DNA from 3 places in the Salinibacterium sp. NSLL17 genome. Region 2 is predicted to be linked to each of the others. Evidence: riboswitches for the same ligand, from Rfam matches in the RefSeq annotation. Region 2 holds a riboswitch; each other region holds the start of a gene.

Region 1 (7,580 bases), on a different contig from region 2:
CGGGATTCACCGACGCGATAGGGATCATTCGAGCACGACCGTTGAGTCGGCGAGTGCATCGACGAAATCGAGATCGTGGCTGACGGCGATTACGCTGCTTCCGTCATCCACGAGTCGTGCCAGCAGGGCGAGCAATTCGCTCCAGGTGCGCGAATCTTGCCCGAACGTGGGTTCGTCGAGCACGAGCACCTGCGGGCGCGTAGCGAGGGCTGTGGCGACGCTCAGGCGACGTTTCTCGCCGCCCGAGAGAGTGAACGGGTTGGCGTCGGCTAGCCGGTCAAGGCGCAACCGGGTGAGCAACTCGTTGACGCGAGCATCCACTTCGCTCTCGGGGAGCTTCAATGCCCGCGGGCCCACTTCGAGCTCTGCGCGCACTGTGCTCGTCAGCAATTGGTGCTCGGGATCTTGAAACACGGTGCCGATTCGGGTGAGCAGCTCACGCGACTTCCAGCGGATCGGTTGCTCGCCCGCTCCATTCGCGAGCGCCGGGCTCGCCACGACAGCACCACTGACGGGCGACAAAAGCCCACCAAGGGTGAGCGCGAGCGTTGACTTGCCTGCGCCATTGGGGCCGGTGATGGCCAGAGCGTGGCTGCTCATGATCTGGAGGTCGAGCGGAGCCCCCAGGGCTACTTTGCCGCGGCCGACGGTCAACTGCTGAGCGCTGAGAAGCGCGTGTTGCGGGCCCCGCACTGCCCGCACCGGGCGCGGTGGCGGAAACTGCGGGATCCAGACTCCCCGAGCGGCGAGCTCTTTGCCCTGCCGTGCGAGAACGTCGGCTGGCGCCCCATCGGCGATGACTCCCCCGCCGGCGGCGAGCACCACGACGCGATCAACAACATCGCTCCACACCGAGACGCGGTGTTCGACAACCACAATCGTGGCGCCGGTTGCCTCGGCGACGCGGATGACGGCATCCCGAACCTCGGTCACCCCCGCGGGGTCAAGATTGGCGGTTGGTTCGTCGAGCACGATCAAACCGGGCCGCATGGCCAGCACCCCGGCGAGCGCGAGCCGCTGCTTCTGACCGCCCGAGAGCGCACTGGTGTTGCGGTCGAGAGCAACCTCGAGGCCGACGGAGGCGAGACTGTCACGCACACGAATCCAGATTTCGTCGCGCGGAACACCCAAGTTTTCACAACCGAACGCAACGTCGTCTCCGACGCGCTCCAAGATCACCTGGCTGTCGGGGTCTTGAATCACGAGACCGGTGCGCCCACGATGGGCGGCCGGATGCTCGCCCGCAACGAGCAGGGAACCTTCTGTTTCGCCTTCGTCGTCGCCGACTACCCCGGCGAGGGCATGCAGAAACGTTGACTTTCCCGCCCCGGACTCGCCGAGGAGTAACACGCGTTCGCCCGGTTCAATACGCAGATCGAGACCGCGTACCGCCCAAGCGAGCCTGCTGGAATGGCGCCACCCCCATCCTTCGACGGTGACGCCAACAGGCGTGGTGGGGCTCAGACCCGTTTCGCAATCTCGCGGCCAGCACCAAAGCGGTTGAGCGCTCCGGTTGCGGCAATACCGCGTGTCGCGAGCCACGACAGGAGGCCAGCAATGAGCATCCCGCCGACGATGGCGGCGATCGTGTAGATGATGATGAAGGGAAGCGCTGATCCCGGGTACCAGAGCAGCAAGTCAGTAATAGCCATCGCGAGGCCGGCACCGGCGCCCGCAAGAATCGCACCGCTGACGCGCCAGTTGGCGTAGAGGAAGGCAGCGAAGACGATCTCGGCACCAATGCCCTGTGTGAAGCCGCTCACGAGCGTGAGTACACCCCACTGGTTACCGATAAGGGCCGACACGGAGGCGGCGACCATCTCTCCGTAAATCGCGGCACCCGGCTTGCGGATGACGAGTGCGGTGAGCACGCCGGCGAAGAGCCAGAAACCGCCACCAATCGCTTGCAGGCCGGGCAGGAGCGCAGCGAACGGGGCCAGAGCGGGAACGGATGCAATGTTCCAGACGACGAAGATCAAACCGCTTGCGACGCCGATAACGCTCGCCACGACGATGTCGATCACCCGCCACTGAAAACGCGATCCGGGCTTCGTCGGGGTAGACGTGGATGAGGATGGTGCTGTTGTGGTCACTTTCGTGCCTTTCACTAGTGAATGGCACGGGTTTCAAGAGTGTCTGCTCCCTGCGCTGGCATGATCCAGATCAGGTTCGACGGTCGAAGCTTGGAGAAGCTCCCTCTCAGCCCGGCTCACCGGACTCCCGTGTTCGCCACCCAGTCTAATCATCAATAGGCTCGGCGTATGGACTTCCGCATCTTCACTGAACCTCAGAACGGCGCCAGCTACACCGATCAGCTTCTTCTTGCGCAAGCCGCAGAGAAGCTCGGTTTCAACGGCTACTTCCGTTCTGACCACTACGTGACGATGGACGACCGCAACGGCGGGCTGCCTGGTCCAACGGACTCCTGGACGACGCTTGCGGGGCTGGCGCGCGAGACTTCGACCATTCGACTCGGGACCCTCGTCTCCTCGGCGACCTTTCGGCATCCGGGAATCTTGGCGATTCAAGTGGCGCAGGTCGACGACATGTCGGGCGGCCGCGTGGAGCTCGGGCTCGGCACCGGCTGGTTCGAACGCGAACATGCTGCGTACGGCATCCCGTTCCCGGCGAAGCGGTTCGGCATGCTCGAAGAACAGCTCGACGTGATCACGGGCATCTGGGCCACAGAACCCGGAAAGACCTTCTCCTATGAGGGCAAGCACTACCAGCTGAGCCAGTCCCCCGCGCTGCCGAAGCCCGTGCAGAACCCTCTGCCGATCATCATCGGCGGCAGTGGTCCAAGCCGTACGCCGGCGCTCACCGCCAAGTTTGCGACCGAGTACAACGCTGGCTTCGCCACCATTGCGCCGCTCACGGAGCGCATCAACCGCGTGCGTGCCGCGTGCGAGCACTTCGACCGCGACCCCGCCACGCTCGTGCTTTCCGTTGCCGGCACGACTGCTATCGGCGCCACCGAAGCTCAGATCGAGACGCGTGCTACCGCAGCCAACGCAACTCCCGCCGACCTGCGTCTTGGCGGCTTCGCGGGAACTGCCAGCGAAGTCGTCGACAAGATTTCAGAGCTGCAGGCACTCGGGTTCACTCGCGTGTACTTCCAGATCATGGACTTCCACGATCTCGACCAGCTCGACTTTCTCGCCCGCGAAGTGATTCCCCAGCTCGACTGATAGTGCTGCGGGGCCGCTTTAGGAGTCCTGATCGACCGTGACGAAGTCGATGAGGTGCTCAACGCGCCCCAAAAGTGCTGGTTCGAGGTCACCGAAGTTCTTTACCTTCGACAGGATGAACTGCCACGCCCGAGCAATGTCGGCTTGGTCTTCGTGCGGCCAGCCGAATGCTTCGCAGATGCCGTGCTTCCACTCGATCGTGCGCGGCACCGTAGGCCAGGCAGCGATTCCGAGGCTTTGCGGCTTCACGGCCTGCCAGACATCGACGAATGGATGACCGACCACGAGCGCGTACTGGCCGTACTTGCCGCGCCCCACAGCATCCGCAATTCGACTCTCCTTCGAGCCAGGAACAAGGTGATCGACCAAGATTCCCAACTTGCGGTCGGAGGTGGGTGCAAAGTCGGCGACGATCTTCTCGAGGTCGTCGATGCCGCCCAAGAATTCGACGACGACACCTTCGGCGCGCAGGTCATCACCCCACACTTTTTCGACGAGTTCCGCATCGTGGCGGCCTTCGACATAGATGCGACTCGCGAGCGCGGTGCGGGCACGCTGCTCAGGGGCCGCAAACGACCCTGAGGCTGTCTTGCGGGCGGCGGCGGCAGCCTTCGGCGCGGGCTTGACGAGCTCTACCGGCACACCGTCAATGAGATAACCACTGCCGAGAGGGAACGCGCGAGCGGAGCCCCGACGGTCTTCGAGTTCCATGAGCCCATTGGCGAAACCCATCAGGGCACCCACGTAACCGTCAGCGATTACCTCGACAACCATCCCGGATTCGATCGGAACCTTCGGCAGCACTGCTGGCCCGCGTTTGATCGAGAAGTCAGCGAGAACGTCGTGGGAATAGCGGTCGTCAGTCACCGATCGAGGTTAAGCGGTGCCGCCGCGTTGCTGGCGGAGGCGCGACGAGAGCTCGCAAGGTTCGTCGAGGGGTGAGCGAATGCGGCTGCCGGGCGTTGGGCGTGCTCTCGCCAGAGCGCGATGCCCACGGCGGAAGAAACACCGATCCCGGAACCGATAGCCGCGAGCAGAATGTCAACGACATCCGCGTAGCCGACGGGCATCCACACCGTCTGGGCGGCTTCGAGCCACGCTGCGGCAACGATGCTGAAGGCTAGTGCTGCCCACCAACGGCGACGACCGAACATGCCAACCAAGAAAATGCCAACGGGGATAAACGCAACGGTGGTCCAGATCCAGAAGCGACCGTTACTGCCCGGAGCGATCACGAAAGCGAGACTCGCCAGGGCGGCGAAGTAGAGCGCTGCGGCTAACGCAACGGCAAATCTCGATCGGAACATACCAGCCATTGTCACAAGCGCATCTTTGCGCCAGTTGTGAGAAGGGTGGAAGCAGGATGTGAACAGCGCCATTTATGGCAACGATTCGGTAACTGCGCTTCCCTAGCTAGCCGCGAGCCGCTCCACTTCACGCGCAATGGGCGGCAACACCCGACGCATGTAACGCCCCCACCACAGGCGAATGATCAGCCACACGATCCAGCTTCGCCCCGGCTTCGCGAAGAAGGTATAGCTCCAGCGGATGCGCGAACCGGTCGAGCGGTCATCGAAGCGCCATTCTGCTCGAGCCCCCGAAACGAGCAGGCCAAAAAGCTTCTGGAAGTCGCTGAGTTCGTAAGCAAAAAGTTCGGGAGAATCCGCGTTGGTAATCGTCTCAACCACGTGACCACCATCGGAGAGCACGAGGCGTCGGGTGTGACCGACAGCATCCCACATTCCGGACTGCTCGAGCACAGTGACGACCGCCGGCAAGGGGCCGAAGCGAGGATAGAACTGTGCAGGGTCAAGCGATCCCGAGTAGTCGTAGGCCTGGCGGGCGCTCGCTCGTGTCCGGGCCTGCGCGGTTGCGGTCACCCCACGACGGCCGGTGCTGGTCATGCTGACTCCCACGATCCCGGGCCGGACGAACCCGCCTCGTACTCCTCCAAAGGAACCTGATTAGTGCGGAATGCCTCGAGCACGGGAGCGACAATTCGCCAGCACTGTTCAGCGACATCTCCGCGCACCGACAACACTGGATCCCCCTCAACGAGAGATGCAATCACTTCGCCGTAGGCACTCATGGCCGGGGCGCCGAGGGTGGTCGTGAGTTGCGTGCGGTCGAGCGTGAACGGATCGCCAGCGCCATTCACGATGAGATCGAGTTCGAGCGTTGCCGGCTTGATTGAAATAGTGAGCTTCGCAGGATCTTCGCTGCCCGTGAGGCCGTAGGGAAGGTGCGGAACCGGCGCGAAGGTAATCACGATGTCTTGACGGGCATTGCCGATGGCCTTGCCCGAGCGCAACACAAACGGCACACCAGCCCAACGCCAGTTATCAATCTCAAACGTAACCTCAGCCAGAGTCTCCGTGCCGAAATCAGGGTTCACGCCCTTCTCGTCAACGTACGAGGGAAGGCTGCGGTCGCCGATCGTGCCCGCGGTGTAGCGCGCACGGCGAGCGCACGTGCCGTCGATACTCTGCACGCGCGTTGCTCGCAGCACCTGAGCCATCGACCCCCGCAAGTCTTCTGAGCTCACGCTCGCCGGTGGTTCCATCGCAGTAAGCGCCATCACCAACAGCAAGTGACTTTGGATCATGTCGACCACAGCGCCGGCGCGGTCGTAATAGCCAGCCCGACCTTCGAGCGCGAGCGCCTCATCAAAAATTAGCTCGACCTTTGCCACATTAGGTGCGGCCAAGAGCGGCTCGAAGACACGGTTAGCAAACCGCAAACCGATAAGGTTCAGCACCGTCGACTTGCCCAAGAAATGGTCAACCCGGAAGACCTGCTGTTCTGGCACGATCGTCTGCAACACGCGGTTCAGATCACGAGCACTGGCCTCATCGCTTCCGAAGGGCTTCTCAAGGGCAAGCACAATTCCCTCGGGCAAATCAATGGTCGCCAACACCGAAACAACCTGATGGGCGACCGCCGGAGGCAAGGCAAAATACAACGCCACACGGCCGGTAGCCGACTCGATCACGTCGCGCACTTGTTGCGCGTCAGTGACGTCGGCCTGCACGTAGTGCGCTGCACTGGCCACGGCGTCAGCAGCGGGCGAAGCCTGAGCCGCAAACGATGTCGCGACGCGCTTCTGCCAGGCCGCGTCATCCATTTCTTGACGATCCACGCCAATGAGAGTGAGTTTTTGCGCTTCGCCACCGCCCAGATACGACGCAAGGCCGGGCAAGAGTAAGCGCGACGTGAGGTCTCCGCCTGCTCCGAGGATGATCAGTGTTTCAATCCGTGCCGTCATCATGCACTCTCTGCTCGATACTGCTGAAACTCGAACGACTACTTTTCGTTGCTGCCAGTATCCCCATCGACGCTCGGTGGTTGCTGAGTCGGAACGGCGGTCGCGGATGCCGTGGCTGTGACACCAGCAAATGTGGACGCTGATCCACGACGCGACCATGCCATCCACCACCAGACCAGGGCGCCGACAATGGCGGAGCCGAGGATACCGACAACGGGGCCGAGAAGAACAGTGCCACCAACAGCAGAGTCGGTGACATTCGCCGCGATCGTGAGATAGGCCACAAAGAGGGGGACATCGAGCAGCGCAACGATGCCGAGGGACTGGAAGGTGACCTGCCACGGTTTGCGAACGCCGCCGCGCTTGAGCAAGAACATGCTCGCGAATGCAGCGAGCGCCACCAAGAGAAGCGCAACGATGCCGATCACGATAATCACGGTGCCGATCACACTGCCCGCGCCGCTCACCACGTCACGCACCGCCGGCACATCGCCAAAGAGACCGCTCACTCCCGCTGCGGTGCCACCAACGAGCAGGGTGAGTCCCCCGCCGAGGGCGACGAAGCCGAGCATGAGCCAACCCACAGAGAAGAAGGCGTGGGCAACCGCTCCCGCAACAAGAGAATGGCCCCGCTGTGCACTGGTTAGTTGCGCTTTTTGCATGGTTCGACGTTAGCGCAGCGGTGCGACGAACGTGGAAAATCGGCGCAATCGAGTGCACAACGTGAGAATCAGTCTTGACACCAAAACGCGGGTGATTTGGGCGCTTCGCAGGACAAGCGGGTGTGAGAGTCGCTACGGTTTGGAATATGAAATCGTGGAGGGACGCGCTCAACGCCGAGCAGCAGGCTGACGTTGATCGAATTCTCGACTCTGCGCTCAATGTGGCACGAAGCCATTTGGGCCATGCGAGTGAGTTCATGACGTTCGCGCTGATGACGGATGGCAGCGGCCGGGTGCTTGAAATGACTGCTGACGAAGCGTTGAAGAAGAAGCACCTAGATGCCGAGAAACTGATTGCGCAAACCGTGACTCAGCTGCGCCAGATGGCGGCCATTTCTCGCTGCAGCGCCATCGTCTCGAACACGAGAATTGCGTCGCTCAAGTCCGACGCCATTGAAGTGAGAA
Region 2 (7,580 bases):
GGATCGGTGACGACGACGAGTTCGGTTGCGTTCGGGCATCCGAAAGTCTGAGCCACAAAATCGTCGAGCTTGTTCTGGGCGGCGAGCGCTACGAGAGCGCCACCACCGGCGAGGGACAAAGTGAGCAGGGTTGCGAGGGCGGGTGTACTAGCGCGGAGGAACCAGGATTTAATTGTTCTGGAACGGTGGCGAGGTCGGGACACAGGGGGACTCCATCGATCACGGGTGCTCATGGTTTCGGGGGAACCACAAGTTGACCCCCTTTCGGGGGCCTACACAATAGTGACACAATTTCGCGTCAGTGAAACGGTTACCCACAGGCTTTTCTCACTTATGCGATCGAAAACTGCCGATGTCACCACAAAGGCGCGCACAATCGAGCCCCTGCGCAACAATGCGTCGTCGCTCAATCAGAGCGCTGGCAGCTGCATCGCGCACCACAACAACTTCACGCCCGCCACGACAAAAGCGCACCTAGCCAGCTTTCGTGACTTCGTAGTCAAAAGGATCGGATTCGAGACTCATCGAGTCGTATACGGATGCCGCCAGCGATGTGCGCGTCGCCGCAGACTCTAGAGCCGAATCTCGAGCGCCACAGACTGCCCCGCAGTGCCACGGACCTTTTGCGCGAGGCGAATCGCGGTGTACTTGGCACCGTATTTTTTCTTCAAGGCCGCATCCATGACATCCAACGTCGCTGTGTCGTCGCGCACGGCTGCCGTTGCCGGCACCGCAACGGCTCCTTCGACAATGTTGCCGCGCATATCGCAGGGCGTGACCTCAACCCGAGGGGTGTGCCGCACCCGCTTCACCTTGCCCGAGGAGGGCGCCGTCGTGACGAACAATCGGTCCCGGTCGGCGACCACCCACACCGGTGTCGACACCGGCTCCCCTGACTTGCGGAAGGTAGTGACGGAGACATAGGTCTCGGTGGCGAGTGTGGAAAAGTCAGCGGCAGTCATGCGCCCATTATCCCCGTGGCACTACGCCTTGAAGTTGATCAGCTTGTGAGTGCCGTCACAAAACGGCTTTATCGCCGAGACCCCACACCGACAAAGAGCAACCGTTGTGCGTGTCTGTTCAATAGCTTCACCGTCGGAGGAGCGCAGGTCAATCTCGCCGCGGACGAGCAGTGGCCCGTTGGTGCAGGCCACTATCTCAACGTCATCTTTACTCTCTGACGAACTCATCGGCCCGCTCCCGCGCTCGTGATCGACGCGGAGGACGCGGGATCGTCGCCCCTACCGGTGAGCACTGCGTCGAAGGGGAAAGGCTTACGCAGCGACGACTCTCCGGCCATCCACGACTCGAGGATGTGCTCGCCTACCCAGTCGTCGATCAGCAGGCACGCACGGGCACCGAAGAAGATCTCGCTGAGCAAGGCCGGCTCGCTCTCGGCAAGCCCGCCGGCGAGGTCGCGGGCGGCAATTTGCTCGTGAACGGCATCCGCTTCAACGTGTTCGTCGAAGTACTCGGTGACGTTCTTGCCGAAACCTAATCGACGAAAACCGCGGGCGTAGAGCCCGTTGGGAATCGAGGATGTCATTTCGAATGCCGCCAGATGACCTGCGATCGCGCCCCGGAGACGGCGATTCATGCCGAACAGAGAAATCATGTTGAACGAGGCGAGCGTGATGGCCGGGGCGAAATTAACATAGGTGCCGTAGCGAGAGTCGAGCCCAATGCCCCTCATCGATCGCGCGAACAACTCCGAGTGCATCCGCTCGCGTCGACCGTTGCCGTATTCGTCCGCCTGGATCTCCACGAGCGCAGCCTTAGCCCGCCCGGTAAGTCTCGGGATCGCCCACGAGTGTGGATCGGCCTCTTTCAGCGTGTACACGGAGCGCTGCACCATGAACTCGACGGCCTGTTCGCGGGTAAGACTCTTCGCGACGTGGCGCGAGAGACTTGGTCCGGCATCCGGATCAGGGGCAGTGAGGGCGAAAAGCGCCTTCGCGACATCTTCTGCCGCTGCGTTGGGGAGCTCTGGCGTGGGCACTAGGCGTCGGAGCTGGCCTTCGAACGCTCGTTCCAGCTCAAGGCGAGCGGCGATGGTATCGACATGCCATTCCCATTGGTCCCCGTTTTCGACGACGCGGCCGTAGTACAGACCGTAAAGAAGGTAGAGGGCAAGCTGCACGTCGTCATCACGCACTAGGTCGCGCCCGCTCTCGATAGCCGCGGTCACTTCGTCGGCAAGACCGTTGATCGTGTGAGGTGGCGACTGGCTCGCGAAAGCGTCGATGAGCAGCGAGCTGATCGGGCCGCGAGGCTCAATCTCTTCGTCGTGCCAATTTTCGCAGAGAGCGCTGGCTGCATCTGGAATGGTGTTGGGGGCTACTGCGGGTGCGTCGTAACCTGCGCCGTTGTGGGGTGCGGTTTCGTGCGCTGGAGAGTTCTCCGTGGGGTGCATCATGACCTCTCCGATCGTGTCGAAGCCCTGAGAGCGGGCACCCGATTGCCCGCTCAGCTTCATTGGTGAACTTATGTTGCCAACCGTTTCGGGCGCCGTCAACGCAATTGCCGCGCTCCCAAATATTTCTCAGTAAGCTCACCGAGAACGCTCAACTGATAGGTCTACCGGTGGATGCCGCGGCGTCGAGCAGCCGGCACGTTGGGTCACTGCTGCTCGCGAGCCGGCGCTGCTGCGGCGCGCGAGTGCTATGTTGTTGCACGTCCCCACGGGAGCCCACAGGCAAGGGCTGAGAGGAAGCTGACGCAGCTTCGACCGTTGAACCTCCCGGGTAATGCCGGCGAAGGAAGTACGGCTCATGCGCCCCACTAGCTCGTCCCCCGCTGTCTCTGTTGCTGCAACCGACTCTGCTGCTCCGCTCGGCACCCGACGCGCGGTGCGCGGCGGCATCTTCGGCAACTATGTCGACCAGTTCGACATCTTCTTGCCGGTCATCGCCCTGGCCCCGGCATCCGCTCAGCTGTTTGGCTCGGACAATCTGGTCGGGAACGCAGGCCTGATCTTCGTCGCAACCCTGCTGGGGCGCCCGATCGGGGCGGCGATCTTCGGATCGATCTCTGACCGCATCGGGCGAACGGCAACCACGAAAGTTGCTCTGCTCGGTGTCGCTCTCACGACGCTGCTGATCGCGCTCGTGCCCAATCACACGGTGCTGGGCAGCGGCACGCTGGCCGCGATTTTGCTGCTGCGTTTTGTGGGCGGCATCTTCCTGGGCGGCGAATACACCTCCGCCATTCCGCTCGCGATGGAATGGTCGCGGCCCGAACGGCGCGGCCTCGTCAGCGGCCTCATCATGTGGATGTCGCCCTGGGCCAACGCCTCGATCGCGGGCATGGTGTTTGTGCTGCAGAGCGTGCTCGACGCCGCCGCCTATAGCCAGTGGGGTTGGCGAACGCTCTTCATTCTGGGCTCGCTGCTCGCCTTCACCATGCTGTTCTACTACCGTGCGCGGGTCGAAGAGTCGCCGCAGTGGCAACGTCCATTGCAGCGCACTAGCCCGTTGAAAGAGATTCTCGTCGGCCGCCACCGCCGTGCGCTCTGGCAAGTGTTCATCATGATGAGCGGGCTCTGGCTACTCACCAACATGGCGATTCCGGTGATGGCCTAGAGCGAGAATCACGTCCGCAGTTGAATCAAGCGCGTGCTCGAACGGAGAGGTCGGAGGCCATTCTGGTTGAGTTCTCGCGAACGCCCCCATGAAGGTTGTGTCCGGGCGGATGCGTCGGACGTCGCGTATTTGAAACGCGAAGTATCCGTCGAAATGCCCTTCTGTGATGCGTGCGAGCAGCGCCCACTTAGTGCCAACACCCACAATGAATCCGTCAAGGCGGTCGGCGAACTTCGGCTTGCGTTCAATGCGCAGCATGCGCTGCTCGAGCGCTGCTGAGCGAAGTTTCGATTGCACCTTCTTTGTAGACACGCGTAGACCGCCTTTTCGTTTCAGGGCCGATTGAGTCTCGCCGTTGCCACTGCTGCAACGCTTGATGGAGAGTTTAGGGCGCTGACATAGACGATGGAACTACGCCGTCGAAGAGGTCGGATTCTTAGGCGATTGAAGGCGCACTGTCGGCGTCGACCACGGGCATCACGTGCTTCACGAGCGCCTCGAGAATACGAGTGTTGAACTCGACCCCGAGCTGGTTGGGCACGGTAACCAACAGGGTGTCGGCGGCCTGCACTGCCGCATCGCGTGCGAGCTCGGCGGCGATCACATCGGGGGCTCCGATATAGGAGCGGCCGAAACGAGAGCGTGAACCGCCGAGCATGCCGACTTGATCGCGCTGCTCGACCTGCCCCTGGATGCCAAAGTAGTACTCGGTCTCGTCATCAATGATGGGCAGGATGCTGCGACTCACCGAAACCCGTGGTGCACGGTCGTGGCCGGCACTCGCCCACGCATCCCGGAACATCGCAATCTGTTCGGCCTGCAGCTCATCGAAGGGAACTCCGGTGTCTTCGGTGAGAAGCGTCGAACTCATCAGGTTCATCCCTTGCTCAGCCGTCCAGATCGCGGTGGCCCGGGTGCCTGCGCCCCACCAGATGCGTTCGCTGAGTCCGGGTGCCTGCGGCTGAATCGGCTGCAAAGCGCTCGTGCCAATCATCTGCGGATTGCCGGGAGCGAGCCCTTCGCCCGCGATCGCACGGCGAAACTTATCCGTGTGGGCGCGAGCCATGTCGGCATCGCTCTCTCCCGCTGCCGGTTCGTAACCGAAAGCGCGCCATCCGTCGATCACCGTTTCGGGTGAGCCTCGGCTAATGCCGAGCTGCAGACGCCCCGCGGAAATAAGATCTGCTTGCGCCGCGAGTTCTGCCATGGCCAGAGGGTGCTCGTAGCGCATGTCGATGACACCGGTACCGAGCTCGATGGTGCTGGTGCGGGCAGCCGCGGCGGAGAGCAACGGCCACGGCGATGCATGCTGGCGCGCGAAATGGTGCACCCGAAAGTAGGCACCGTCGACGCCGACTTCCTCTGCCGCAACGGCAAGCTCCACTGCCTGCAGCAGCGCGTCAGCTCCAGTGCGAGTGGGCGACCCCTCAACGTCTTGCCAGTGCCCGAAGGAGAGGAACCCAAGTTTTGTCATACTGGCGAAACCGGTGACTCATGCGCGCTATTCCCGAGCGAGAGGGCAACGCCGTCGAGGATGTCGTGCTCGCTCGTCGTGACCCACTCGAGCGGGTGACCTGCTGCAGCCGTGGCATCCGCCACTCGTTGCAGCACCGTCGCCCAGATGACCGCACCAGAGGCGATCACGTCGACGCGGCCGGGGTGCATATAGGGCAAGGCTTCGCGTTCGGAGCGGGGCATGTGGGTGAGCGCTTCGCAGGAACGGAGCACGTCTGCGAGCGGTAACCGGCTTCCGCTGATCGCGACCGGGTCGTAGCTCGTGAGGCCGAGGGCGTGCGCGGTGATTGTGGTGACGGTGCCCGCGACTCCGATGACCTCGGTGGCCTGTGAGAGGTCGACGGTTGCGGTTGCGACGTCGAGCGCTGCGACAACGTCGCTACGGATGGCGGCGAGCTCAGATTCGGAGGGCGGGTCGCTCGTGATGTTGCGCTCCGCCAAGCGCACGCAGCCGACATCCATTGAATATGCCGCTTCGGGGATGTTGCCACCGATCACAAGCTCAGTGGAGCCCCCGCCGAGGTCAACGACGAGGTGTTGGGGCGTGAGCGCGCCGTTGGTTGCGGCATCTAGCTCGGGTGCAGGCAACACCGTGAGCGCTCCGCGGAACGACAGCGCGGCTTCTTCGGTTCCGGGAATCACTTCGACCGGCACACCCAGAATTGCGACGACCGCGTCGGTGAACTCGGCGCGGTTGGCGGCATCCCGTGTGGCAGAGGTAGCGACGAAACGGATGCGCTCGGCACCGTGCTCGCGGCACAGATCAGCGTAGCGGCGCACGGCCGCGATGGTGCGATCGAGGGCACCCTGGCTGAACCGACCGGTGCGGTCGACGCCCTCCCCCAACCGCACGACTTCGAGGGTGCGCAGCACATCGGTCAGCCCGCCGTGCCCGTCGAGGTCGGCGATGAGCAGGCGGATCGAGTTGGTTCCGCAATCGATGGCGGCGACTCGGGTCATGAGTTCTCCTGAAGTGCTGTGGGTGGGGCTAGCGGGCGCGGGCTAGCGAACGACGACGAGGGCTTCGTTACGTTTCAAGAATCCGGGCTTCCACGGCGGGTCATAGCGGGCAAAGTACACGGCACCCAAGGGTGCGACGCAGTCACGGTTGAGGGCAGCGAGCAGAGCATCCGCATTCTGTTGGTATTTCTCTTCGTTGGAGCCGCCGCTAAATCGCCGCGCGGCCACCCGCTGCTCGGGAACCTCGGTCGTGCGCACGGTGGCGTCGCCAGGGGCGGGAACGCTCGTTGCTCCGGCAGGCATCACAAAACTCACGGTGTATTTCTTCGATTGCCCGGGAGCCTGAATAACCGGCGCTGTCATAGAAATGTTCGATGCGCTGATGTACCGGATGAGCGGACGAAATCCTTGATTCCCGGCCTCAAAGAACGACCCGTCGGCATCCACCTGCGCCAGAATGTGCGCCGGATAGAGCCGCACTTCGTAACCATCATGCTCAGAAATCACGGTGTACGGCTGCTTTTCGGTCATGCCGTCACCCTACGCCTGCGCGCCTTGAACGAGCCTGACGATTCACCGTGCAGGAAGCCCTCGGTTGCGGGAGCCTAGACCTTCTTGACGACGCTCGACTTGAGCTGCATCTGGCCGAAACCGTCGACCTTGCAGTCGATGTCGTGGTCGCCAACACCATCAACGAGGCGGATGTTGCGCACCTTCGTTCCGACCTTGATCGACGTGGGGCTGCCCTTGACCTTGAGGTCCTTGACGATGCTCACCGTGTCGCCATCGGCGAGCGGCGTGCCGAACGCGTCCTTGATGACTGCGGCGTTTTGTTCTGCTTCGGCAGCGGCATCCGCTTCACTCGGCGACCACTCGTGCGCGCACATCGGGCACACCAGCAGCGAGCCCATTTCGTAGGCGAGGTCGCTTGAGCAGTTCGGGCAGAGGGGTAGAGCGTCAGACATAAGGCACTTTCGGCTAGGCACCAATCGGGCTGGCGCAGCGCTGAACTAGTCGCTAATGGTCAATTTTACCTGATTGCACCGTTGCAGATTAGCGAGCCGATCTGGAATACGACCGGCCACGCTCACGTTGCACCCCACGACATCGCAGATCGACTCTGTTCAGCTTCTGAAAGGCCTCCTTCATGACCATGCTTCACGACCGTCTCGCCGCGACCGACTCCCCCATCCTTGATGTGCTTGCCGAACGGTGGAGCCCCCGCCACTTCGATGCCACCGCACCGCTCGATGAGGCGGCGCTGCAGAATGCTCTCGAAGCTGCTCGCTGGGCACCCTCGGCCTACAACAGTCAGCCCTGGCGCGTCGTCGTCGCTCGCCGCGGAACCCCGCAGCACGACGCCATCGTTTCCTCACTTATCGCGTTCAACCAGTCGTGGGCCGGGTCCGCGTCAGCACTACTCGTCTTCCTGACGGAACACCACAACCCGGAGGGCAAGCCGCAGCCGACCGCCCTCTACGACACCGGCCAGGCCGTTGCCTACTTCACCATCCAGGCCCAGAG
Region 3 (7,580 bases), on a different contig from region 2:
ACGAGGCTGATGGCGCCGGCGCTGATGGGGATGGCTGGGGCGATGAGAACAGAGTCTCCGGCGGCTGATTCTCCGAGGCTGGAGAGCCCGTAGATCAGGCCGGAGAAGGCGATGGCCGAGAGGATGACCGACAGCATGTCAATCGATACCTTGCGGGGGTCGGTGACGTTCTTTACCTTCGTGATGCCGAGCAGGAGAGCGGTGACGGAGATGGGGATCATGACGATGAAGACCCAGCGCCAGTCGAAGACGGCCAAGACGAGGCCAGCAACGGTTGGTCCGACGGCAGGGGCCATCGACATGACGATGGAAACGTTGCCCATGGTCTTGCCACGAGTTGCGGCAGGAACCAGAGTCATCACGGTTGTCATCAGCAGGGGGAGCATCATGGCGGTACCGGAGGCTTGAATCACCCGTCCCACAATCAGCACGGCAAAGGTGGGCGCCATAGCCCCCAGCAGAGTTCCGATGGTGAAGAGAGACATTGCGGTGATGAAGATGCCACGCGTCGTGAAGCGTTGGATGAGGAATCCGGTAATCGGAATCACCACGGCCATCGTGAGCATGAACGACGTCGACAACCACTGAGCGGTGCTCGGCTCGATGTTGAGGTCTTCCATGATGCGGGGGATCGCCACGACGAGCGAGGTTTCGTTGAGGAACACCACGAAGGTGGCAGCGAGCATCAGGCCGATGACCAAACGGTTGCGGCCGCTGTTATCGACCGGGCTGGCTGGCCCGTCATCGTTGGGGTCAAAAAGAGGGATGCTGCCGGTGATCGGCGCCGTGCTGGTCATAGAAATCCTGTCGTGTGTGAAGCGGTAGGACGAAGCAGCAGCCGGGATTGAAAAGGGTGCACAGATCTCGCGTCATCTTTATTGTCGCTTGGTGCAACGACATCCGGCACTGAAATAGTCCACATTGCCTTTCGCCTGAGGCGAACACGACACCGTGCCAAGCCGCTATCGTTGAGGCACAACTTGTGACACGGGGTGCCCTGCGGGGCTGAGAACACACCCGTCGAACCTGATCTAGTTAGAACTAGCGAAGGGATGTCGTGCATGTCGCGTACGCCACCAAACTTTTTGACCGCCACTCAAGATGCGCTCGAGGCGGTGAGATCGACGTCGCCTCTCGTGCAGTGCATCACCAATAGTGTGGTGGTGGGCTTCACTGCCAATGCGTTGCTTGCTGTGGGAGCAGCGCCGGCCATGGTGGATATCCCGGAAGAAGCCGGCATGTTCGCTGGCGTGGCATCCGGAGTGCTCATCAATCTCGGTACCTGTCGCGAAGAGCAGCGCGCTGCAGCCCTTGAAGCTGCACCGGCCGCCAATGCTGCCGGAACGCCCTGGGTGCTCGACCCGGTCGCCATAGGGGCTCTGCCGGTGCGCACACCACTCGCGTATCGCCTGCGGGACCTCGGGCCCTCCATCGTGCGGGGCAACGCCTCCGAGATTCTGGCGCTCGCCGAATTGGGCACGGGAGGTCGAGGCGTCGACAGCACGAGCAGTGTGGATGCCGCGCTCACCGCCTCCCAGATGCTCGCGCGGGTGACCGGCGGTGTCGTCGCGGTATCGGGAGCGACGGACATGGTGACCGATGGCGTGAGTGTCGTGAGGCTCTCTAACGGGCATCCGGTGCTGACGAAGGTGACGGGTGGTGGCTGTGCGCTTGGCGCGATCATGGCGGCATTTGCGGCGGTGACTCCGGATGCGCTGACTGCTGCTGTGGCGGCAACGAGCGTGTACACGGTAGCGGCCGACCTCGCGGCGGAGCGTTCGGCACTGCCGGGAAGCTTTGCGGTAGCGCTGTTGGATGCCCTGAGCGAAGTCTCGGTGGACGATATTGCAGAACGGGCGGTGATCGCATGAGCGGCTTCCGAGAGAGTTTCGACCTTTCCACTTACTTGGTGACAGATTCGGCTCAGGCGAAGGCTGCCGGGCATGACCTCGTTGATCTCGTGTACGAGGCTGTGGCCGGGGGAGTGACGATCGTGCAGCTGCGCGAGAAAGACATGCCCGCCCGCGACTTCCTTGATCTGGTGCTGCGGGTGTCTACGGCGGTGGCGCTGAAGGTGCCTGTGCTCGTCAATGACCGAGTCGATGTCTATCTCGCTGCGCGCGAGATGGGTGCTCGGGTTGCTGGGGTGCATGTCGGGCAGGGCGATCTGCCCGCAGCGTCGGTGCGGGCGCTCGTAGGCCCGGGGGCGATTGTGGGTCTGAGCGCATCGACTGACGACCAACTGTACGACGCCAGTGTGGGGTCGGCGGGTGTCGACTATGTCGGCATCGGGGCCTTGCATCCCACGACGACAAAGAAGGACGCTCCGGATGCTCTCGGGCACGATCGCATGGTCGAGCTCATTGCGGCGAGTAAGCGACCGACCGTGGCGATCGGTGGGGTGGGGCCGGATGACCTCGCGCTGCTGCGTGCGGGCGGTGCAGACGGTGCTGCAGTGGTGTCTGCCATCTGTGGTGCGGCTGATCCGCGAGAGGCGGCTCGCGCGCTCGCCGCAGCGTGGGCTGGCGTACCAGCGGCCGAAGACGAAGGAGAAGACGCATGAGCGGGGCACGGAGCGGGCTACGGGACCAGACACGGAGCGAAAGCGGTCGCGGTAACGGTAGCGGTCTGCGGGTTCCTCGCGTTCTGAGCATTGCTGGCAGCGATCCTTCGGGTGGTGCGGGTATCCAGGCCGATCTGAAGTCGATCGCAGCCAACGGTGGCTACGGGATGGCGGCGATCACGGCTCTGACGGCGCAGAACACGCAGGGGGTGCGCGGAGTGCATGTGCCGCCCGCTGAGTTCTTGCGCGAGCAACTGGATGCGGTGAGCGACGATGTAGCAATCGATGCCGTGAAGATCGGCATGCTCGGCACCGTTGAGGTCGTTGGCGTTGTGCGGGCGTGGCTTGAGACTGTGCGGCCTCCGTTGATCGTGCTCGACCCCGTGATGGTCGCCACGAGTGGCGACCGACTGCTGGATGCCGAAGCCGAGCAGGCGCTGCGCGACCTGGTGCGGGTGTGTGACCTTGTCACGCCGAATATTCCTGAGCTCGCGATCATCGCCGCAGAACCCGCCGCTGAGACGTGGCCTGAGGTGCTGGAGCAGGCGGCGCGGGTCTCTGCCTCCTACGGGGTGCGCGTGCTCGCTAAGGGCGGACACTTGAGCGGGGCCGAGGCTCCGGATGCGCTGGTGGATGCCCGTGCAGGGAACGCTGCTGTCGTGACCGAGTTTGCTGGCATCCGTATAGAGACCAGCAACACCCACGGAACCGGCTGTTCGCTGTCGAGTGCGCTCGCGACCCGGATTGCGGCCGGCGGTGAGTGGGCTGCCGCTGTGGGGGAGTCGAAGCGGTGGTTGAGCGAAAGCATCCGTGCCGGTGCGGCGTTGCAGGTGGGGAGCGGGCGTGGCCCGATTAGTCACTTTGCTGGGTTGTGGGAGCGCGGCGGCCTAGAGACGGCGTTGACCGCTGCTGAGGTGCGCGAGCAGTGGTGGGCGGAGATCGCTTCTGTGCGCGCGCAGATCGACGATGGTGACTTTGTGCGGGCGCTGGGGGATGGTTCCCTCGAGCGGGCTGATTTCGTCTGGTACCTGGCTCAGGATGCGCTCTACCTGCGCGATTACGCGCGGGCGCTCGCCGAAGCTGCCCGGCTGGCACCCACCGCAGCGGAACAAGCGTTCTGGGCATCAAGTGCCGAGGGGTGCATCGTGACGGAGCTGCAGTTGCACGAGTCGTGGTCGGTGGCCGGTGAGCTGTTCTCGGCTTCGCCCAGTGCGATAACGACGGGGTACCTGAATCATCTGCTGGCGACGGCAGCCCGTGGTGACTACGCGGTCCTTGCCGCAGCCCTGTTGCCGTGCTTCTGGGTCTACCACGACGTCGGGTCGCGACTGCACCCGCTGGCGCACCCTGAGCACCGCTACGCCGACTGGCTGACCACGTATGCGGATGACGCATTCACGGATGCCACAGAGCAGGCCATCACGATAGTGACGGCGCTCGCCGCAGACGCGACCCCTCCGGTTCGGGATGCAATGCTCACCGCTTTCGTGGCATCCACGGAGCATGAACGCGAGTTCTTCGCCGCCGCGCACGGCATCTCGTCGAACTGATTTGGCCCCGGTTGCCCTTTTGGCCCCATTCTGAACATCGGCGCTCAGATTTCGCGGTAAGCTATTCGAGTTGTCGCGGGCTGTAGCGCAGCTTGGTAGCGCACCTGACTGGGGGTCAGGGGGTCGCAGGTTCAAATCCTGTCAGCCCGACAATATGCCCCGGATTTCTCACGAAGTCCGGGGCTTTTTCTATGGGAATTTAGGATGCCAGTGCGCAATCCAACACAAACCCAACACTTTGGACGCACGGACTGCAAGATGGGCTTCGTAAGTTAGAAGTCTGTGTGGCGACCGTCGTGATGCTTGCCGTGCTCTTCACAGGTGGGTGTGAAACCTCTCTGGCGTTTGAGAACCGAGGATAGAGCCCCAAACGTACATCGATGAAGAAACCTTGTCGCCGCGATGCGGCCGCAACGATTCGGCCTCACGTTTTGAGACCGTAAGCGAGATTCTCGAATCGCGAATGAACAAGGCACAAATGTCTCCGCACATCGCTATGGTGTCGGCTATGAGCGACGACCCGAACATCGACCCCTACTTTGACTCCCGCGATGACGCCGGACGAGGAGACCCTGACTCGACAAGTAAGAAGCTTCGTCGGTACCACCAGCTCCTATGGAGCAAGCCGCTACCGAATGGCGATTCGTTTGACCTAGTAACGACACGCAAGCGCTGCTATCTCTTTCACGAATCAGAGAGGGGCAAGTTCTTTCTGGCCAGCGATACCGTCGTGCCAACATTTCGGTCATGGTTGCGCATGAAGCCAATCACGAACCAGCTAGACAGCGCAGAGCTCGACGAGTTTCAGGTCCACAATCATTCAATGGCTGGCGCGCTCGTATTCCCCGGTGAGCGGCGTAAAGGCACACTCACCATCAACGGTGCTCGCGGTATGAACTCTAGGATTGCCGATCGCTTGGACTTTACAGTGGAAGCAATCCGACGTCACTATTCGGGTGAGCAAAGCCCTCTGAGCAAGACGTTCAATAATTACCGTGACTTCTTCGATCTGTTTGAGAATTTCGACGGTTATTTAGAGCACTTTTTGCTTCAAGATCTTTGGGATGAACACCAACAGAGAGTCAAGTTCTTCACACCGTTCGGGGAGTTTGGCACTACTCCCGCGCTTCCACGCGATGTAGAGCAGTACCGGGAGTATCGAGACAACGCAACCGCTTTTCTTCGGGAACGAAATAGTCGAATTGATGCCTGGGCCAAATCGAACTTGAGCTGACGCGAGACGACATGGTCGAAACGCTCACGAGCTGAACCTTCGGCAGATGCGTCGTCGAACCCCTCACCACCAACGTGGGTGAAGGTCGATCCGGTCGCCGTCGCGGTTGGAGTACCAGTGCGCGACTGGAGCCCCTTGCCTGTCATGGTCAATTTGGACTTCCCCAGCGGCTTCGCGGTCGTTGCGCCAGTCGCGGTTCGCTCGCGTGAGCGCCGCTTCAAGGTGCTCGCGCTTGCCTGCCTGATTCATCGCCAATTGGGACGGATGCCAGGTGTCGATAGTTCGAAGTGCGATGCCGACATTTGGGCGTCCAAACCTGGTCCAACCTTTGCGAGCAAAGAGCCCAAGTGTGACGACAGTGTGCAGCTCAGGGAGCAACGTGATTAGCTCGCGCAGGTGTTCGGCCCCTTGACGAACATCAGCGATAGCAGGCTTCTTCCTCGCCGGACCGAGATACCACGGGACGAGGTTCCATAGGAGAGAGCCGTGATGAAGTCCTGCACTTTGTCGCGCATTCCAGAGATTGTGTGCAGTCGCGTCGTCGTTATCGGACGATACGAATCCTGAACCTCGACGCGCGTTCGATGTGTTCGTCATCGGACCGGGCGCTTCCATCAACAAAAGCACTCGTGCTTCGAAGCCAGCCTCCGCCGGATCCATCAGCGGAACTTCTGTCATTAGTCCGGAACGCGCCCGGCCGTCTCTGAGCTGTTCAATCCACGCTGCCAGCGGTGCGAATGCACGAGCAGAGCGCGCCAATTCGAGACGCTGACTGAGCATGTCAGGTTTGCCCAGAGAGCGCGGAGAGGATGAGATCACAGCGGCGAGCCTATATCGCCAAGGCGATAGAGCACATGCGTCGAATTGCGCCACACATGACCCAGTTTCGAGGTGAGCCGAGTTCGGGACCACTTCACGAAGACGTTGACCACGGGCGGCGCGATCTGCGAGGCTCATGAATCATGGGGATTCGAGGCGGAGCCTTTCCGAAGCTGGCAGCGACCGTATCAATGCTCGTGCTGCTCTCTGGGTGCACGAGCTACGAGTCGAGTCAGGTCCGAACTGAGCCCGCAGTTAGCTGCACCGACGTCCTAACGACAGTGTTGCATCGTGTGAAGACTGACGACACTGCTGGTGCGATAAACGCGGAACTAGATTGGTTGAGTAGTAATTGTTCGAGCCAGTACGACGTTTTCGTGGACTATGTTTCCGGGAAAAGCTCGGCAGAGCAGTTCGGAACCGACACCTGCGATTCGCTTTCGGACCACTTCGGGTCGCGAGCCATTGAACTTCTTAGTGCTGATGGTCTCTGCGAGACAGCCGTTACGCCCGCGGAAACAGTGCAGCAGCCTGGCGGCGGCATCGCGTGGAATGAAGCTGCCGCCCACGCCGGGACCACACAACGCGTTTGCGGACCGCTCGCCGGTGGTGGCAATTCCTATGACGACGTATTCCTGAATCTCGGTCGTGATTATCCCGACCCAGCCCGTTTCCAAATTGTGGTGTGGGACATCGGTGCATTGGAGCCAATCGCGGGCGGAGTGACGCTGTGCACCTCGGGCCGCATCACACTTTACGAAGGCGTGGCCCAGATCGAACTCTACGACCCCAGTTCTATCGAGATTTACGAGTAGCGGTCACGAGCCGCGGACCAACAATCCTGCGCTCCACTGGCCTAACTGCATTGTCTGCGATTCCCGATAGCATTCGAATTACGTGTTAATGAGGGGTACTAAGTTTTGAGCAATAACCACGCCACTTTCATTTGGTCAATCGCTGATCTACTGCGGGGCAGTTTCAAAGCCCACCAGTATGGCGACATCATTCTTCCGTTCACGGTGCTGCGCCGTTTGGATGCCGTGCTCGCGCCCACCAAGCAAGCTGTTTTCGCTGCGGTGGAAGAGGCGAAGAAGCAGGAGATCCCGGTGCGTGCATCACTGCTGCGCAATAAGGCCGGTCACGAGTATTCGTTCTGGAACGAGTCACGCTTCGACATGGCATCGGTGCTCGGTGATTCGGAGAACATCGCTGCAAACCTTCTCGATTACGTCAATGGTTTCTCCGAGAACGTCAAGGACATTTTCGACAAGTACAAGATCGCCGAACGTCTAGTCGAGTTGGAAGAACACGACCTGCTCTTCTTGGTGGCCCAGAAGTTCGCAGAGGTCGATCTGTCCCCGGCGACGGTCCCGAATGAGGAGATGGGCCACATCTTCGAGGAGTTGATCCGCAA

The links. A riboswitch is a leader RNA that binds a small molecule or an ion and turns the genes downstream of it on or off. The one in region 2 is predicted to bind thiamine pyrophosphate.
Region 1: it holds a riboswitch for thiamine pyrophosphate, as region 2 does, so the genes downstream of both, I6E51_RS06225 (ECF transporter S component) here and I6E51_RS10535 (MFS transporter) in region 2, are expected to answer to the same signal.
Region 3: it holds a riboswitch for thiamine pyrophosphate, as region 2 does, so the genes downstream of both, thiM (hydroxyethylthiazole kinase) here and I6E51_RS10535 (MFS transporter) in region 2, are expected to answer to the same signal.

The regions. Positions count from the first base shown of each region.
Region 1 is NZ_JADYWH010000001.1:1,271,895-1,279,474, reverse strand. Features, by position in the region: gene I6E51_RS06235 (energy-coupling factor transporter transmembrane protein EcfT) at 1-28, opposite strand, end outside; gene I6E51_RS06230 (ABC transporter ATP-binding protein) at 25-1,350, opposite strand; gene I6E51_RS06225 (ECF transporter S component) at 1,461-2,093, opposite strand; TPP riboswitch at 2,127-2,235, opposite strand; gene I6E51_RS06220 (LLM class F420-dependent oxidoreductase) at 2,262-3,188, shown strand; gene I6E51_RS06215 (DUF3097 domain-containing protein) at 3,207-4,055, opposite strand; gene I6E51_RS06210 (VanZ family protein) at 4,052-4,495, opposite strand; gene I6E51_RS06205 (SRPBCC family protein) at 4,598-5,092, opposite strand; gene I6E51_RS06200 (glucose-6-phosphate dehydrogenase) at 5,089-6,456, opposite strand; gene I6E51_RS06195 (hypothetical protein) at 6,492-7,115, opposite strand; gene I6E51_RS06190 (hypothetical protein) at 7,262-7,580, shown strand, end outside.
Region 2 is NZ_JADYWH010000002.1:183,367-190,946, forward strand. Features, by position in the region: gene I6E51_RS10515 (VWA domain-containing protein) at 1-119, opposite strand, end outside; gene I6E51_RS10520 (PPOX class F420-dependent oxidoreductase) at 573-962, opposite strand; gene I6E51_RS10525 (CDGSH iron-sulfur domain-containing protein) at 984-1,190, opposite strand; gene I6E51_RS10530 (iron-containing redox enzyme family protein) at 1,187-2,476, opposite strand; TPP riboswitch at 2,672-2,781, shown strand; gene I6E51_RS10535 (MFS transporter) at 2,772-3,581, shown strand; gene I6E51_RS10540 (LLM class flavin-dependent oxidoreductase) at 4,018-5,055, opposite strand; gene I6E51_RS10545 (Ppx/GppA phosphatase family protein) at 5,052-6,056, opposite strand; gene I6E51_RS10550 (heme-binding protein) at 6,099-6,587, opposite strand; gene I6E51_RS10555 (zinc ribbon domain-containing protein YjdM) at 6,662-7,021, opposite strand; gene I6E51_RS10560 (nitroreductase family protein) at 7,204-7,580, shown strand, end outside.
Region 3 is NZ_JADYWH010000001.1:1,962,399-1,969,978, reverse strand. Features, by position in the region: gene I6E51_RS09575 (MDR family MFS transporter) at 1-797, opposite strand, end outside; TPP riboswitch at 979-1,070, shown strand; gene thiM (hydroxyethylthiazole kinase) at 1,062-1,871, shown strand; gene thiE (thiamine phosphate synthase) at 1,868-2,563, shown strand; gene I6E51_RS09560 (bifunctional hydroxymethylpyrimidine kinase/phosphomethylpyrimidine kinase) at 2,560-4,113, shown strand; tRNA gene I6E51_RS09555 (tRNA-Pro) at 4,190-4,263, shown strand; gene I6E51_RS09550 (hypothetical protein) at 4,622-5,347, shown strand; gene I6E51_RS09545 (uracil-DNA glycosylase) at 5,411-6,166, opposite strand; gene I6E51_RS09540 (hypothetical protein) at 6,544-6,981, shown strand; gene I6E51_RS09535 (class I SAM-dependent DNA methyltransferase) at 7,087-7,580, shown strand, end outside.